3 regions of the Candidatus Thiodiazotropha sp. AKAK2 genome follow, and region 2 is predicted to be linked to each of the others. Evidence: predicted binding sites of a transcription regulator. Region 2 holds the regulator's gene; each other region holds the start of a gene.

Region 1 (5,448 bases), on a different contig from region 2:
GACGGCAAGGCGGGCAGTGTTTGCCGCCTGTTATGAGATGGGACTGCCTGCGGTAACGGCAGCGCCATTGGGAATGGGTTCGGCACTGCTCTGCTTCTTGCCGGGCGAGATGAGTTTCGAATCCTACTTTCAGCTTCAGGGTGTCGACGAGTATCAGCAATATCTGAGATTCCTGGTCGGCCTGGCCCCAGCGAGACTGCACCAGGCTTATCTGGTAGAACCGCAGCGGATCGATCTGCTGGCGAAGCGCGGCCCCTCAACCGCCATGGGCTGCGAGATCTGCGCTGGGTTCGCCGCCAGTCAGGTTTTGAAACTGCTGCTCGGACGAGGAGCAGTTACAGCGGCCCCTTGGGGGTTGCAATTCGATGCCTATGAAAACCGACTCGCCAAAACCTGGAGACCTGGCGGAAATCGTCATCCTTTGCAGCGTCTGGCAATCTGGTTCGGCAGCCGCCAGTTGGCTGCTTCCGCAGAAACAGTCTAGAGGCATCGCCAACCCTCTCCAGACCCGGCAACGGCAGATCACAGGAACCCGTACACTGTTTGGCGATCAACTATAGATCTGTTATCCGGCCTGCCGCGATATTAGGGCCTGTTAACAGAGCTCAAGAATAGACATCCCCCGGAGGAGCCATGCGCCATACAGGTCTTTATCTAAATTCGTGTCTGATCCTGATCGCTACAGTGATCTCAGTTACCCCACTCCACGCTGAGGAGCCAGCTCGTCAATATGATCTGGTGCAGCTCAATGCCTACGCCACAATGGAGGTGGATAACGACACCCAAATTGCCACCTTGTACGCTCAGCGGGAGGGTACCGACCTCAAGCTGCTGACCGATCAGGTCAACAGCCTGATCGCAGAAGCGGTGAAAACGGCGAAACAAAGGAGTGATATCAAGGTCAGCACACTGGGCTACCGAACCTCCCCACGTTATCATCAACAACAGCTTATTGGCTGGAGGGTTCGGCAATCGATTCGACTGGAGAGCAAAACAAGCCCCGCCATGAGTAGCTTGCTGGGTAGTTTGCAATCCAAATTGGCATTGGACTCCCTGAGCTACACGATCTCAACGAAAAAACGCCAGACTGCCGAGGAGTCTCTTACCACCCAGGCGATCAGCGCTTTTCGCAAACGAGCCGAGCAAGTCACTGAACAGATGGGACGCAGCCATTATCGTCTGGTTGAAATGCATCTGCAGACCATTGATCACTCCCCGGCGCCCTACCCGATGCGCGCCAACATGATGGCCATTGAGGGGCGGGCTTCAGCCCCCACCCTTGAGGCTGGCAGCCAGACCTTGAGAGTGGATGCGAACGGAAAGATCGAGTTGCAGCTTGAATAGTTGTCAATTGAGCAGAAGACAAGAGGTGTACGGACTTTTACGCCTTGCGCCAGGCAGTTTCAACCCCACTTACCAAAACAATTAGGAACGACAATCACAGACAACAGCCGGTCCGGTAAAAAATCTCACCCTCAAGTCGATAGACTGTTTAGCGGCACAGCAAAGATATGTTCAACCTGCCTTATCAGCAGTGGTGAGCGTAAGATAAGGCTCCTTCCTGTCAATAAGGGGTCTCCTTGAACCATTTGCCGGCTGCATTTGAATGACAGACACAAACTGAGTGAGACAACCACAGCATTGAGCTGTTGAAAAGCTTATGGGTAGCCTATCCAAGGCAAGGATGCTGTCATTACTGCTGACTTTGTTCTTAACCAGTCAATCTACTGCGGGGATTGCGGCCGAGGTTCCAAGCTACACGATCGGTGTATTGGCGAAACGGGGAGCGTCGATCACCCTGCAACGCTGGTCTGAAACCGCAGACTATCTGACACAACAGATCATGGATGCCCAATTTCGCATCGTTCCTTTGCCGTTCGAAGCGATCGAACCGGCAATCCATACCAGGCAGATCGATTTTTTACTCGCCAATTCCGGAATCTATATCAAGGCAGAGCATGACTTCCGAGCCTTCCGTATCGCCACCCTGATCAATAAGGTCAGCGATCACGGCGCAAACCGTTTTGGTGGCGTCATCTTCACTCGCAAAGATAACTCAGCTCTACACCGATTGAGTGACCTGAAAGGCATAAGATTCGGCGCAGTAAATCCGACCTCGCTTGGTGGTTTCCTGATGGCCAGGCGGGAACTGCACTCCCATGACATAGACGTGGAAAGGGAGACAACGCTGCATTTCTTCAACACCCATGATGCTGTGGTTGATGCCGTTATCAGCGGTGAGGTAGACGCCGGAACGGTTCGAACTGATACGCTGGAACAGATGTCCGCCAGCGGCCTGGTTAAATTGCATGAGATCAAGGTACTCAACTTACAGACCAATCAGGGCTTTCCCTATCTGCTCAGTACCCAACTCTACCCGGAGTGGCCATTGGCTGCGCTACCACACACCCCCAAATCGCTTGGTGAAAAGGTCTCCATTGCCCTGTTAAAAATGCCTCAAGATCATCCTGCAGCTGTGAGCAGCCGGATTTTGGGCTGGACGGTACCGGCAAACTATGAACCTGTCCATGAGCTCTACCGAAGCTTGAACATTCCACCGCATAAGCGTCTTCCACCCACTTTGATTGAGTGGACCGAGCACCACCCCATCGCCACAATCATGACGCTTGTCTCCATGCTGCTGATCATAATCTCACTGATACTCCTCAGCGAGAACAATCGCCGCTTGCGTAACACCCAACAGAGATTGTCGCAAACGATTGGCAAGCTGAAGTCCACTGAATCGAAACTGAAAGACAACCTTTCTCAGCTGCAAGAGAGTGAAAACAAGTTTACCCAGCTGGCTGAATCCGCATTGGACGCAATCATCATGCTCGACCCACAGGGCAATATCGAATTCTGGAACCCTGCAGCGAGTAAGATATTTGGTTACACATCCGAGCAGGCAGCAAATCTGCTCATCGACCAATGGCTGCCAACTGACCGACAGGAGAACCCGATCCTCAACTATATCGGCAATTGCGACAGCCCTCTCAGCGGCACACTGCTGGAGCTTGAAGCCATACGAAAATCCGGTGAGCGGTTTCCGGTCGAAGCCGCCATCTCATCGGTCACCCTGGATCGGGGCTGGCATGTGATCTGTCTGATCCGGGACATTACCCAAAGAAAGATCATCGAAACCGAGCGGGAGCAGCTGGCACTGCAACGCACTCAGCACCATAAAATGACGGCATTGGCTCAACTGGCGGATGGCATCGCCCATGAGATCAACACTCCCATACAGACCATCAACAACAATTTGAATTTCATTGAGGAGGCTCATCAGGATAGCCACGATCTGATTTCGACCTACCTGACGCTGACAGCGGCGATCGAAAGCAATTCCGATCTCTCGGCGACGCTGGAGGCGTGTAATGAGAAGCGGGATGAGATCGATCTCGACTACCTCAAAGATGAGGTCACAACCACCATCCGACAGTGTCACCAGGGTACCGAGCAGGTCTCCAGAATTGTTCGCTCAATGCGTATTTTCACCTCCGACAACGCCCTCCATGAGCCTACAGACCTGAATAAGCTGATCAGGGATATCGTGGCTATCAGCCGCTATCAGTGGGAACAGATTGCCGAACTCGAAACAGACCTGGATGAGACCCTGCCGCTGGTGAGCTGTTCACCCAGCGAAATGCATCAGGCCCTGATCAATATCCTGATGAATGCGGTCCAGGCATTGCAGGAGAGCTCAAAACAGCACACTGGGAAGATCACCATTACCAGCCAACAGCGCGGCCAGTATGTACAACTTGCCATCTCGGATAATGGTGACGGCATTCCGGAATCAGCCCAGGATCAGATCTTCAACCCATTCTTTACGACAAGGGATGTGGGAGAAGGTACTGGACAGGGGCTCACACTAAGCCACGATATCCTGGTACGAAAACACAGTGGAAAGTTAGACTTCGACACAGAAGCCGGTGTCGGCACGACTTTCCGCCTTCAATTGCCTTTGAATCAAGCCGCTTAGTCCATCAACAACCACTGAAATACCTGACTTAATTCAAGGGTTACCTGCATAACCAAGTGTTCGACTCCGTAAAAACTCAGGTTTATAAGTATTTCGTCATATGGCTTAAAAAATAGTAACTCCCGCCGATACTCTATTTACCTTTAATCAATAACTCCTGCAGATCTCTGCGAGGATCAAACTATGTTTGGCTTAAGTAATAAAAAGACCCTCACCCTTCAAGCAGAACAGATCACTCAGCAGGATGCTAGGATTCAGGCACTGGAACAGGAACTGGCTGCTGCAAAAGGGGACAATGACACACTCCGGCAGGAAACGGAGAGTCTGCAGAGTGAAAAACAACTCTATCAGCAACTGTTTGCGAATTTTTCCAGCTTAGGTGAGTCGTTCAGCCAACTGCAACACTCCCTGAGCCATACGGCAAACTCAATGAAGGAAGAGAAGCAGAGCGCCATTAAAGGCTCAGAGATCTCCTCGCAGGCCATCTCCGGGGTTGAGGTGATGAGCAGCGAGATCGATAACGTAACCACCATCTCCCGGGAAAGCTCCGACAGTGTGGTGAAACTCAGCACCATTGCAGACAGCATCAGCAACTTTGTCAGTATCATTCAGGGGATTTCTGAGCAGACCAATCTGTTGGCACTCAACGCTGCGATTGAAGCGGCCAGAGCCGGCGAGATGGGCCGGGGTTTTGCGGTGGTTGCCGATGAGGTGCGTAATCTGGCAGGCCGAACCCGTGAGGCGACCACAGAAATTGCCGCCCTGGTAGATACCATCACCCAGGAGACAAAAAAATCTGTCGAGACCATGTCATCGGTGATGGATGTCACGGACAATTTCCAGAGTCAGGTTAGCGGATCCATACAGATGATCAAAAAGCAGTTTGAGCTATCCAAGGAGATGGAGAGCGCCATTGCCTCAACTTCACTGCGAACCTTCGTTGAGCTGGCCAAACTCGACCATCTGATCTTTAAGTTCGGCATCTATAAGGCCTTCATGGGACTCACAGAAGCGGATCCCTCGAATCTACCGGACCACAGAAACTGTCGTCTGGGTAACTGGTATTACACAGGGGAAGGTCAGGATTGCTTCTCCCAGCTCAACGGCTACCACGAGATCGAAGCGCCCCACCTTGATGTGCACAAAAATGGTAAACTGGCGATGGAATGCGCCAAAGCCGGTGACCACAAAAACGGCATCAGCGCGATATCCAAGATGGAAGAGGCCAGCCTACTGGTACTTTCAAGTCTGGAAGATCTGGCCCGCGCCGGTGAGAGCAATTCCGACATCCTCTGTAGCAGCGACCATTAACCACCTCAGCGACTGACGATTCTCAGCAGAACCGTCTGCACAAACGATAACCCGCTGACCTGAGAGGTCAGTGGGTCGAACTCGATCGCAGCAGATCAGTGCTGACCATCAACCAAAGCTGTGGCGCGTTCAACCATTTTATCGACGATGGCGTA
Region 2 (5,448 bases):
ACCACCCAACGCAGTGCATTGAGTCACGCGATACGCTCATTCGGCGCTATCTCCCCGATTGGCGCGATTCTGACCAAAATGGATGAAGCCGCTTCACTGGGTGGCGTAGTCTCCGCACTACTGGAGTCCCGGTTGCCTTTGGCATTCACCACGGATGGTCAGCGGGTTCCTGAAGATATTCAGGTTGCCCGGGCGGAGATTTTAATTCGGCAGGCTGTTGAAATGACGCAACAGACAGAGCATCAACCCGATGAGGAGTATCTGGCTATGGCCTTCGGAGGAACGAGTGAACATGCAAATGTCTGAACAGATCGAAGACCAGGCTACCGGACTGCGCAGAATGGTGAATCCAGAACCCGTCAGAGTGATCGCCGTCACCGGAGGTAAAGGTGGGGTAGGCAAGACCAATATCTCCGCCAATCTCGGTGTGGCCTTGCAAGAACTCGGGCGAAGGGTCATGCTACTGGATGCGGATATGGGGCTCGCCAATCTGGATGTGGTACTCGGATTACATGCTGAACACAATCTCTCCCACGTGATGCGGGGGGAGTCTTCACTGGAAGATATCATTGTTACCGGACCGAAAGGCATGAAAGTCGTGCCCGGGGCGTCCGGTATGCAGCATATGGCTGAAATGTCGCGTGCTGAAAACGCCGGTTTGATCCATGCGTTCAGCGAGGTGGCCAACGATGTGGATGTGCTGCTGATCGATACGGCAGCCGGCATCTCCGATCTGGTGATCAGCTTCAGCCGGGCCGCTCAGGAGCAGATTGTGGTGGTGTGTGACGAACCGGCCTCGATCACCGATGCCTATGCGATTATCAAGTTGTTAAATCGTGAGCATGGCATCAGTCGATTTCGTATACTGGCGAATATGGTGAAGAGCGTCCAGGAGGGCAGGGACCTATACAATAAGATGTGTCGGGTCACCGATCAGTACCTTGATGTTATGCTCAGCTACATGGGGAGTATTCCTTTTGATGAGCAGCTCAGAAAGGCGGTAAAGAGCCAAAAACCGGTTGTCGAGGCTTTTCCTCGCTCCAGAGTAGCGCAGGCGTTCAAGAATTTAGCTAAAAAGGCCGATAACTGGCCTGTACCAACCGGAGTCAGTGGGGATCTGCAGTTTTTTGTCGAACGCCTGATCCAATTTTCAAGCCAATATGGGGAGTAAGACGGTGAACGGTTTAGCGACATACACCGCCGTGCAAAAACAGCAGAGCTACAATGATCTGGTTGATCAGCATGCAGGACTGGTAAAGAGGATTGCCTATCATCTGATGAATCGGCTGCCACCCAATGTTCAGTCTGATGACCTGATCCAGGCCGGTATGTTGGGCCTGCTTGAGGCGAGTAAGAATTATGATCCCACTCAGGGCGCCAGCTTCGAAACCTATGCGGGTATCCGCATTCGTGGCGCCATGCTGGATGAGATCAGACGCAGCGACTGGACACCTCGATCCGTGCATCGCAAGGCACGCATGGTGGCGGAAGCGATGCGTGAGATCGAAAACCACGAAGGCCGGGATGCCCGGGATGTTGAAGTGGCGAAGGCGCTGGATATGAGTCTGGAGGATTATCACCAGATTCTCCAGGATTCGACCGGCTGCCGGATCTTCAGTTTGGATGAACTGACCGCTGTCAGTGACGGTTTTCCGGCTACCCGGGAAGGCCCGATGGACAGTCCGTTCGATGGCCTGCAGAAGGATGCGTTCAAGAAGGCGCTGGCAGAGGCGATTGCAAGCCTGCCGGAGCGGGAGCGATTGGTAATCGCGATGTATTACGATGATGAAATGAATCTTCGTGAAATCGGCCATGTGCTGGGTGTCAGTGAATCCAGAGTCTGTCAGATACACAGTCAGGCAACTCTGCGTCTGCGTTCACGTTTGACGGACTGGCTTTCATTGGTACGTGACGAAGAGTAGTAATTGGTTGGCCTGTGTGTGCCGAGACTGGAAACCACCGGTGATATGCAGGAGGGAGTGAGCATTGGATAAAAACATGAAGATCCTGATTGTGGACGATTTCTCCACCATGAGGCGTATTATCAAAAATTTGCTACGCGATCTGGGTTTCAACAATACCCAGGAGGCAGATGACGGTCTGACGGCGCTGCCGATGCTGCAGAGCGGTAATTTCGATTTTCTGGTCTCCGACTGGAATATGCCCGGGATGACCGGCATCGATCTGTTGAAAGCCGTGCGGGCAGACGAAAAACTTGCCGGTCTGCCGGTTTTGATGGTGACCGCCGAATCAAAACGTGAGCAGATCATCGAAGCGGCTCAAGCCGGCGTCAATGGTTACGTCGTCAAACCCTTCACCGCTACGACCCTTGAAGAGAAGATCAACAAGATCTTTGAACGTGTGGGTTGAGCTTCTATCGCCTGGAGTTTATCAATATGGGGCACAATCAGGATAACCAGCAGCGGTTAGAGACGGCAAGAGCATTGGTAGCCAGCCTGGAATCGGGCGATCAAGAAGAGTCTGAAAGACTGATTGCTTCTTTAACATCCCCCGCAAGTAACGATCAGTTATTCCTCGAAGTCGGTCGCTTGACCCGTGAACTGCATGATGCAATCAACGGCTTTTTACTCGATGCAAAAATCAGTGACATGACAACGGTGGAAATACCGGATGCCAAGGAGCGACTGACCTACGTCATAACCATGACCGAGCAGTCGGCGGATCGCACCCTCACCGCAGTGGAAAAGAGCATGCCGTTGATCGAGGGAATCGAGAAGCAGTCCACTGAGCTTTCGGAGCAGTGGGAGCGACTGCGTTCCCGCATGTTGGATAAAGAAGAGTTCGTGGATTTGAGTCGCGACCTGTCTCAGTATCTGCTCAAGTCAAAGGAGGATGCGGCAGAGTTGCACAAAAACCTGTCCGATGTGCTGATGGCACAGGATTTTCAGGACCTCACCGGTCAGATTATCCGCAAGGTAATCACTCTGGTACATGATGTGGAAGAGAAGTTAGTCATGTTGGTCCGTATTACCGGCAACAAGCTTGAAGACGATTCTGGCAAGAAAGAGAAGGAAGAATTGGCTGGCCCGGCAATTCCTGGACTCGATCAAGGCGATCAAGTGACCAGTCAGGATGACGTGGATGACCTGCTCTCAAGTCTTGGATTTTAGTTATTCGAGTTCAGACCGATATATCAGTCAATAAGAATGGCAATATTCGGCAGTGTTACCGGGAGTGATAGATGAGCATCGATGTCAACGACGAAATCCTTCAGGATTTTCTGGTTGAAGCGGGTGAAATTCTCGAATTGCTCAGTGAGCAATTGGTCGATCTGGAGCAACAACCGGATGATTTTGATCTGCTCAATGCGGTATTTCGTGGTTTCCATACCATTAAAGGTGGCGCCGGATTTCTGACCATAGAACCTCTGGTCGAGGTTTGTCATCGTGCCGAGGATGTGTTCAATGTGCTGCGCCAAGGGCAGCGCAGCGTCGGCCCCGATCTGATGGATTCCGTGCTGGAGGTGCTCGACGTCGTCAATGTCATGTTCGATGAGGTCCGCCAGGGCGTCATGCCGGATCATGCCGATCCAGGCCTGATTCAGAGGCTCAATCAATACGCTGTGCCGGAAGGAGAGGAAGAGGAAGCCGAGGAGCCGCAGGAAGAGGTCGTCGAAGAGACAGTCGAAGAGGCGGAAGCGGAAGTCGCCGTCAACACTGAGGATAGCGCTGAAGCCCAGGATGAGTTGAGCGAGAATGAGTTTGAAGAGCTGCTGGATGCGATCCAGGAGCCTGAACCCAAAGCCGCGGACAGTGATGAAATCTCCGAAGATGAGTTCGAATCACTTCTGGACGAGTTACACGGAAAAGGCCAGTTCACCGGTAAGCCTGCTCAGGAGCAGGAGACACCGAAAGCGACGAAAGCCGCTTCCGATGATATCTCGGAAGATGAGTTTGAGGATATTCTCGACCAGATCCATGGCAAAGGAAAATTCGATCCTGGCAAATTGCCTGATAAACCTGCCGAGGCCAAACAAAAGCCGGCAATCCCAAAGAAATCCAGCGCCCCGGCCGGTGATGAGATCACTGAGGATGAGTTCGAGGATCTACTCGATCAGATTCATGGCCAAGGAAAATTCGATCCAAACAAGCTGAGTCAGGAGAGTGCTGACAAGCCGAAGGCTGAAGCGGCCAAAAAACCGGCTGCCAAGAAGAAAGCCGTGGCCAAGAAGAAGGCGGCGCCAGCAAAAAAGGCGAAAGCCGAGCCAGCGGCGAAACCTGCAGCCAAACCAGCCAAACCAGCCAAACCAGCCAAACCAGCCAAACCAGCCAAACCAGCCAAACCAGCCAAACCAGCCAAACCAGCCAAACCAGCGGCCAAGGGGGGCAAGCCTGCTGCTGCAAACAAGCCTCCGGCCGAGACTACCGTTCGAGTCGATACACAGCGCCTGGACGATATCATGAACATGGTGGGTGAGCTGGTGCTGGTAAGAAATCGCCTGGCAACACTGAAGGCGACCCTGAATGATGAAGAGGTCTCGAATGCGGTTGGCAATCTGGATGTTGTAACCTCCGATCTGCAGCTTGCGGTGATGAAGACCCGCATGCAACCGATCAAAAAGGTTTTCGGTCGATTTCCCAGGGTGGTGCGTGATCTGGCCCGCAGCCTGAAAAAAGAGATTGATCTCGAGATGCAGGGTGAGGATACGGATCTCGATAAGAACCTTGTCGAGGCGCTTGCCGATCCGCTGGTGCATCTGGTGCGAAATTCTGTCGATCACGGCATCGAGCAGCCGGAGGACCGGGAAGAGAAAGGCAAGCCGAGACGTGGCACCGTGGTCCTTTCGGCGGCCCAGGAAGGTGATCATATCCTGCTCTCGATCGCCGATGACGGTAAAGGCATGGATCCTGATGTGCTCCGCCAAAAAGCCGTGGAGAAGGGCATGATGGATGCCGAAGCAGCGGCCAGACTCGATGATAAAGAGTGTTTCAATCTGATCTTTGCGCCGGGATTCTCAACCAAAACCGAGATATCCGATGTCTCCGGTCGAGGCGTCGGCATGGATGTTGTGAAAACCCGAATCGCCCAGATGAACGGCTCGGTGGAGATCGATTCCGAATGGGGGCAGGGCAGTATCATTATCATCAAGTTGCCGTTGACATTGGCGATTCTGCCTACCCTGATGGTGCTGTTGAATGATCAACCCTTTGCCCTGCCGCTGGCCAGTGTGGTGGAGATCTTCAATCTGGATCTGAAGCGGACCAATGTGGTGGATGGACAGTTGACGATCATGGTGCGGGAGCGTGCCCTGCCGTTGTTCTATCTGCGCAACTGGCTGAGACCGAACAACCCATTGGTCAATGAGGAGAAGGGCAGTGGTCATGTGGTGATCGTGAACGTGGGTAATATTCAAGTAGGTTTGGTGGTCGATCATCTGATCGGTCAGGAAGAGGTGGTGATCAAACCCCTGGGGGCACTGCTGCAAGG
Region 3 (5,448 bases), on a different contig from region 2:
ACCTCGCCAATCGTGATATGGCGCTCGGTGACGATGCCGCTCAACGGCGCTGTCAACTGATAGGCACTGAAGCTGGTTACATCGAGCTCGGCTATCTCTGCGACCTGTTGCTTGGTGAAGCCCAGGGCATATAGGCTGTTGACAGCTTGGTTGCGGGCAATGACCGCCTCCCGGTAGAGCTGACGCGACTCATCGGCATCCCGCTTGGTGCCCACTTTTTCCGACAGCAGCCGCTTATTGCGCAGATGATTCTCCCGGGCGAGTTCAAGACGGGCTACTGCGGCCAGGTAGTCACTGCGTGTGGCAGCCAGCTCCCGGCTGGTCAGAACGGCCATCACCTGACCCGCCTCCACCTGGTCGCTGACCGATACGTTTACCTGTTGTACTCTACCGGCGACCATCGGGCTGACATGGGCGATGCGGTCGGCGTTGTAGATGACCTCTCCCGATAGATGCAATGTGCGGCTGATGTTGCCACGGGTTGCAACACCGACCTCGATGCCAAACTCTTTGATCACCTCCGGCGTTAGTTGGATCGCCTCTTCATCAGGGTGGTTATGCTCGGAGTGGTCATCCTCTCCCCCCTGCCCATGGTCGCTTTCTTCAAAGCTGTGCTGAGATGTGTGATCATGATTCTGTTCAGCATGATCATGTGGATGATCGGGCTCAGAGGCATGGTGTTGATGGTCGTGATCCTCAATCTCATGCTGATGCTCTGCATCTGAGTGCTGATCATCGATAGCCGGCTGCTCATCCGCGCGGGCCGATGACAGGAACCAGGCGCCTTGCGGTTGATTGGCAGCATAGCTGAGGCACATCACCAGGAGGCCTGAAATGGTTAGAGATTTCATACAAATTCTCCCGTTTCTGGGATCGGGAGTTGCCTGCATCTACCCGGCAGCCGGGTGGTAAAAGATCAACACCAGCAGTGCTTGATGGCACGCAGAACCTGCGGACAACGAATGGGCGGAAAACTGCCCCTGATTCAAGCGGCTGAATGATTGCAGAACAGACAACTCAATAGACACACTTGGACATCCATGAGTTGAATTTACCTAGGCAAGGTCTGATCAAGTCTGTCCAAACAATCACTGCGCAAACCGGCGCAGCAGTCCATTGGTCGGTCTCAGGATTGAGGGGGTCTCAGAGGAGGCGCTGTTGTCAGACTGACAAAAAGGTTGGGGGAAAGTCGGGTCTGCAGCATGGATTGAGTGATTTTTATAACCGGGTGGGACACATTCCTGATGCCGATCAGGTGAATGCCAAGATGGCAGCAATGATCGTCGTCATGATCGGCTTCATCATGGGCTAGTCCCGTGTCTGTCTGAGCTAGCGTATGTTGATGATCGATGGAATCCACGATATGTGTGTCATAGGCCCAGGCGGTTGAAAGCCCACCCAGGGAGAGCACGATGATGACAGCAATGAATTTCCGAACAGATGACATGGATTGGCTTGTATCGGCTGATAAGTGCTATCAGGCCCCGGTTTGTAAACAGATGAATTTATAGGTTAGACCTAAGCGGATTGTCCTGCAACAGGAACTAGGGTCTGTGAATACTAATCCAATACTCCCTGCTGGGCGCAAAAACAGCCCCAGCTCTTCGGGTTGCGCCTGAAAAAGCGCCATTCCGCGTTGCTCGTTGCTCATTTGGAACAACCAAACTACGCTCCTCGCGCCTTGATTGGCACTTTTTCAGGCACAACAGGGCGTATTGGATTAGTGTTAACAGGCCCTAAGCCGTGTCAGCAGATTGCAGAGACAGGGTTTTTATTGTCATTTCAACAATGGTGCTGAGTTCCTGTTTTGGTCTGCCTTGCCTGGCCAATACTGAAATCCCATATAAAACAGACATCAGATAGTCTGCCAGGACCTTTGGTTCAGCTGTGGTTGAAAGTCGTCCCTGACGCTGTTCCTGTTCGAACAGGGTGGTGAGAACCTGCTGGGACGCAAGCCCCATGTTTTGCAGTGACTGGGTTATCTCCTCAGGTATGCCGGTCCCACCTGCTTCACAGCTACTTTTTACATACAGGCAGCCCTTCGGGGAGCTCGTGTCGCTGACCAATTCGATGATGTTATTCATATAGTGGCGTACGCGCTGAGCCAATGGCTTTTCGTCAGGCGTGGTGAGCTGCTCGAGCAGAGGTGCAGCGTAGCGGGCCATGTAACGCTCCAATGCCGACTGAAAGAGCTGTTCCTTGTTGCCAAAGGCTGCATAGAGGCTCGGTTTGTTGATGCCCAGTTGTTCGGTCAGATCGCTGACTGAGGTACCTGAATAGCCGTTCTCCCAAAACAGGCGCATCGCCTTGTCCAGCGCTTCTGACTTATCGAATGATCTCTTCCGGCCAACACTCATTGCATGCTCTTTGGCTTTTTGCTGTTGATGCTTGACATTATGTACCGATCGGTATAGTTTTTCAATATGTACCGATCGGTACAAAATAACCCTATTATTTCGAGGTATCTATCGATGAATTCAGTAAAAGATCGGGTAGTGCTGGTGACCGGAGCCAATCGGGGTATCGGCAGGAGCATTGTGGAAGAGTTTTTCAAAGCCGGCGCAAAGAAAATCTACGCCGCTGCACGCAAAACGGAATCTCTTGGCCCGTTATCAGAAATCTATGGCGATCAATTGGTACCCCTACAGATAGATCTGCATCAGCCGGAGACCATTATCGAGGCCGCAACGGTTGCTGCTGATGTAGAGATTGTCGTCAACAATGCGGGTATGTTGAACGTAGCCAATCCCCTGGCGAGCAATGCCGTGGTGGCGCTGCAGGATGAGATGGAGGTGAATGTCTATGGCTTGATGCGCATGGCCCAGGCCTTCGCGCCAATCTTGAAAGCCAGTGGGGGCGGGGTGCTGGTGCAGCTCAATTCAGTCGCGTCGATGAAGAACTTTGCCGATTTTGCCACCTATTCAGCGTCCAAGGCGGCTGCCTACTCCATCACCCAGGGATTGCGTGATCTGTTGAAAGAGCAGGGTACCCAGGTAGTCAGCGTACACCCCGGACCGATTGCCACCGACATGGCCAACAGTGCCGGCCTGAGTGAGCTTGCCGAACCGGCTGAGCTGGTGCCCCAGTGCATCCTTGCAGCCATCGAGTCGGGCGAGTTTCATGCCTTCCCGGATACCATGGCCAAGCAGATTGGCGGTGTCTATCATGAATTTGCGAAAAATATTGTCGAGGCAGATCTGATGGCCGGTTGAATCCATCCGTCTTAATGGGCCTAAAAAAGCGGATTTATTTTGCCCGTGAGCCGGCAGTTATTGCCGGCAAAGCGGCAGGAAGTTAAAGCACAAGATCATTGCCGGTTCGTTTTGGTCGGGCTATGCTGGGTTTAAAATCAATAAAAAACAATTGGTTATAAATGTATGGCTGTTAAAGTCATCTACTTCTTAAAAGACAATTCAGGTTAAAGTTCTCCGCCTTGAGGCCGTTACAAATAGCGGAGGCGGTAAATACCAACAATTGAATGGTATATCCGCTAAATGCAAATCGCCGGTGATCGAGCGCTTAATCATAGATGCCATCATCGGTATAGATAGAGGAATTAGTCATGGCAATCACAGTCAACACTAACGTTTTTTCCCTTGCCGCACAGAAAAACCTGAATCGTACACAATCCGATCTTCAAACTTCCGTTCAACGCCTCTCCTCCGGTCTTCGCATCAACATGGCGAAAGACGACGCCGCCGGTCTGGCGATCGCCCAGTTGCAGACTGCACAGGCTCGCGGTTTGACCGTAGCACAGCGTAACATTGCTGACGGCACATCCTTCCTGGGTGTTGCGGATGCAACCCTGCAGTCAGTCAGTGACATGATTCAGCGTCAACGTGAGCTCTCCGTACAACACGGTAGTGGTCTCTACACCGCAGCACAGCAGGCTCTGATGTCTGTTGAATTTGATGCGCTTACCGCAGAAATCACCGCTTCATTGGGTCGTGCGACCTTCAACGGCACCGCCGTATTCGGTGGCGGCGGCACCATCGTGGTCGGTGCAAACACAACTGAAACCATCGACATTTCAGTTGCCGCCCTGGCAGCCCGTACCGCTGCGATCTCCAATACCGCAACGGCTGATGCCGACCTCAACGCGGTTTCAACTGCACTTGCCAACATTGGTGGGCTGCAGAGTCGTCTGGAACAGGCCGGCCGTGTTGCCGCCAGTATGGAAGAAGCGCAATATGCTGCTGCCGGACGTATCATGGATGCTGATTTCGCCCGCGAAACAGCGAAATTCACCAGTGCTCAGGTTATCCAGCAGGCAGGTGTTGCAGCCCTGTCCCAGGCCAACTCGATTCCTCAGTTGGCATTGAGCCTGCTGCAGTAAGGTAGGGTCCGGGGGCGCTCGCCGCCCCCGGGTGCTAAACTTGGAACATATACAGTAGGGTATGACCATGCCAAACGTAATCACTGATTTGGCCAATCAATACGCCTATAAACGTGACGTTCCCAGTACTGATGGCAAGAGTAGCGTTGAGATACAACCGAAGAGTTCCGAGCCGGTAAAAATCTCACCGAAACAAGATCAAGCACTGGAAGAAAAGTCTGCGATTGATCCCTCTGAGCTGGCCAGTAAGGTAGAGAATCTGAATCAGCTCGTCTCAAGGGATCTGGAGTTCAGCGTGGACGATGAAACCGGGCAGCAGGTACTGAGAGTCATCGATTCCGAGACTGGAAAGGTGATCCGTCAGGTGCCTTCGGACCAGATCTTGCATGTTATATCTCAAGTTCAAAAGGCCACAGAAGGGATGCTTCAAGGCGTACTGTTGGACGACAAGTTTTAAGATTGAAACTGCTCACTTGTTAAGAGGGGCATAACTGAGATGACTATAGGCTTTTCAGGGATAAGTACAGGGTCCGACTGGAACTCGATCATCAACCAGCTGTTGCAGATCGAAAGTCGGCCCCTGACCACCCTGCAATCACGTGAAAAAGAGATCGATGAGAAGATCAGCGACTTCGGGCTGGTCAAAAGTGCCATCGATACCTTCAATTCCACCGTTGAAGAGCTGACCAGCTCCACCGGTTTTGCTGCGTTTAATGCCACCTCAACCGAAGAGGCGGTGCTCACCGTCTCTGCAGACTCCTCTGCGGTACCGTCCAGTTATGATGTCGTGGTCACCCAGTTGGCGGAACGCGACAAGATTGCCTCCTCGGCCTATGCGGATGCCATCACGGCCGTCGGTACAGGTACCCTGTCGATCACCGTCGACGGCAATACCATGGATCTCGTGCTGGATGGATCCAACAACACCCTCACGGATATCCGGAATGCGATCAACAGCGCCACCGACAACCCTGGGGTTACCGCAACGATTCTTAATGAAACATCCGGAAGTCGTCTGATTCTGACCAGTGAAGAGTCGGGTCTGGCCAGCGCCATCACAGTCAGTGTGGCGGATGGTGACGATGCCAGTAATACGGATGCCAACGGCCTGT

Evidence for each region. Region 2 encodes FliA, which starts transcription of late flagellar genes. Its sites were predicted from a motif close to GCTAAAGTTNNNNNNNNNNCNGCCGATA; they were not measured.
Region 1: a site for FliA is predicted at 4,086-4,113, ahead of AC4IE8_RS14955 (methyl-accepting chemotaxis protein). Genes of this name have one in related genera too.
Region 3: a site for FliA is predicted at 3,418-3,445, ahead of AC4IE8_RS18170 (flagellin). Genes of this name have one in related genera too.

Annotation. Positions count from the first base shown of each region.
Region 1 is NZ_JBSYOP010000032.1:20,209-25,656, forward strand. Features, by position in the region: gene AC4IE8_RS14940 (ThiF family adenylyltransferase) at 1-484, shown strand, start outside; gene AC4IE8_RS14945 (SIMPL domain-containing protein) at 634-1,344, shown strand; gene AC4IE8_RS14950 (PhnD/SsuA/transferrin family substrate-binding protein) at 1,661-3,982, shown strand; gene AC4IE8_RS14955 (methyl-accepting chemotaxis protein) at 4,166-5,293, shown strand; gene AC4IE8_RS14960 (SufE family protein) at 5,389-5,448, opposite strand, start outside.
Region 2 is NZ_JBSYOP010000038.1:259,733-265,180, reverse strand. Features, by position in the region: gene flhF (flagellar biosynthesis GTPase FlhF) at 1-306, shown strand, start outside; gene AC4IE8_RS21255 (MinD/ParA family ATP-binding protein) at 293-1,171, shown strand; gene AC4IE8_RS21250 (RNA polymerase sigma factor FliA) at 1,176-1,922, shown strand; gene cheY (chemotaxis response regulator CheY) at 1,999-2,370, shown strand; gene AC4IE8_RS21240 (protein phosphatase CheZ) at 2,397-3,131, shown strand; gene AC4IE8_RS21235 (chemotaxis protein CheA) at 3,203-5,448, shown strand, end outside.
Region 3 is NZ_JBSYOP010000036.1:18,562-24,009, reverse strand. Features, by position in the region: gene AC4IE8_RS18190 (efflux RND transporter periplasmic adaptor subunit) at 1-851, opposite strand, end outside; gene AC4IE8_RS18185 (hypothetical protein) at 1,127-1,447, opposite strand; gene AC4IE8_RS18180 (TetR/AcrR family transcriptional regulator) at 1,737-2,357, opposite strand; gene AC4IE8_RS18175 (SDR family oxidoreductase) at 2,472-3,212, shown strand; gene AC4IE8_RS18170 (flagellin) at 3,563-4,336, shown strand; gene AC4IE8_RS18165 (flagellar protein FlaG) at 4,404-4,793, shown strand; gene fliD (flagellar filament capping protein FliD) at 4,833-5,448, shown strand, end outside.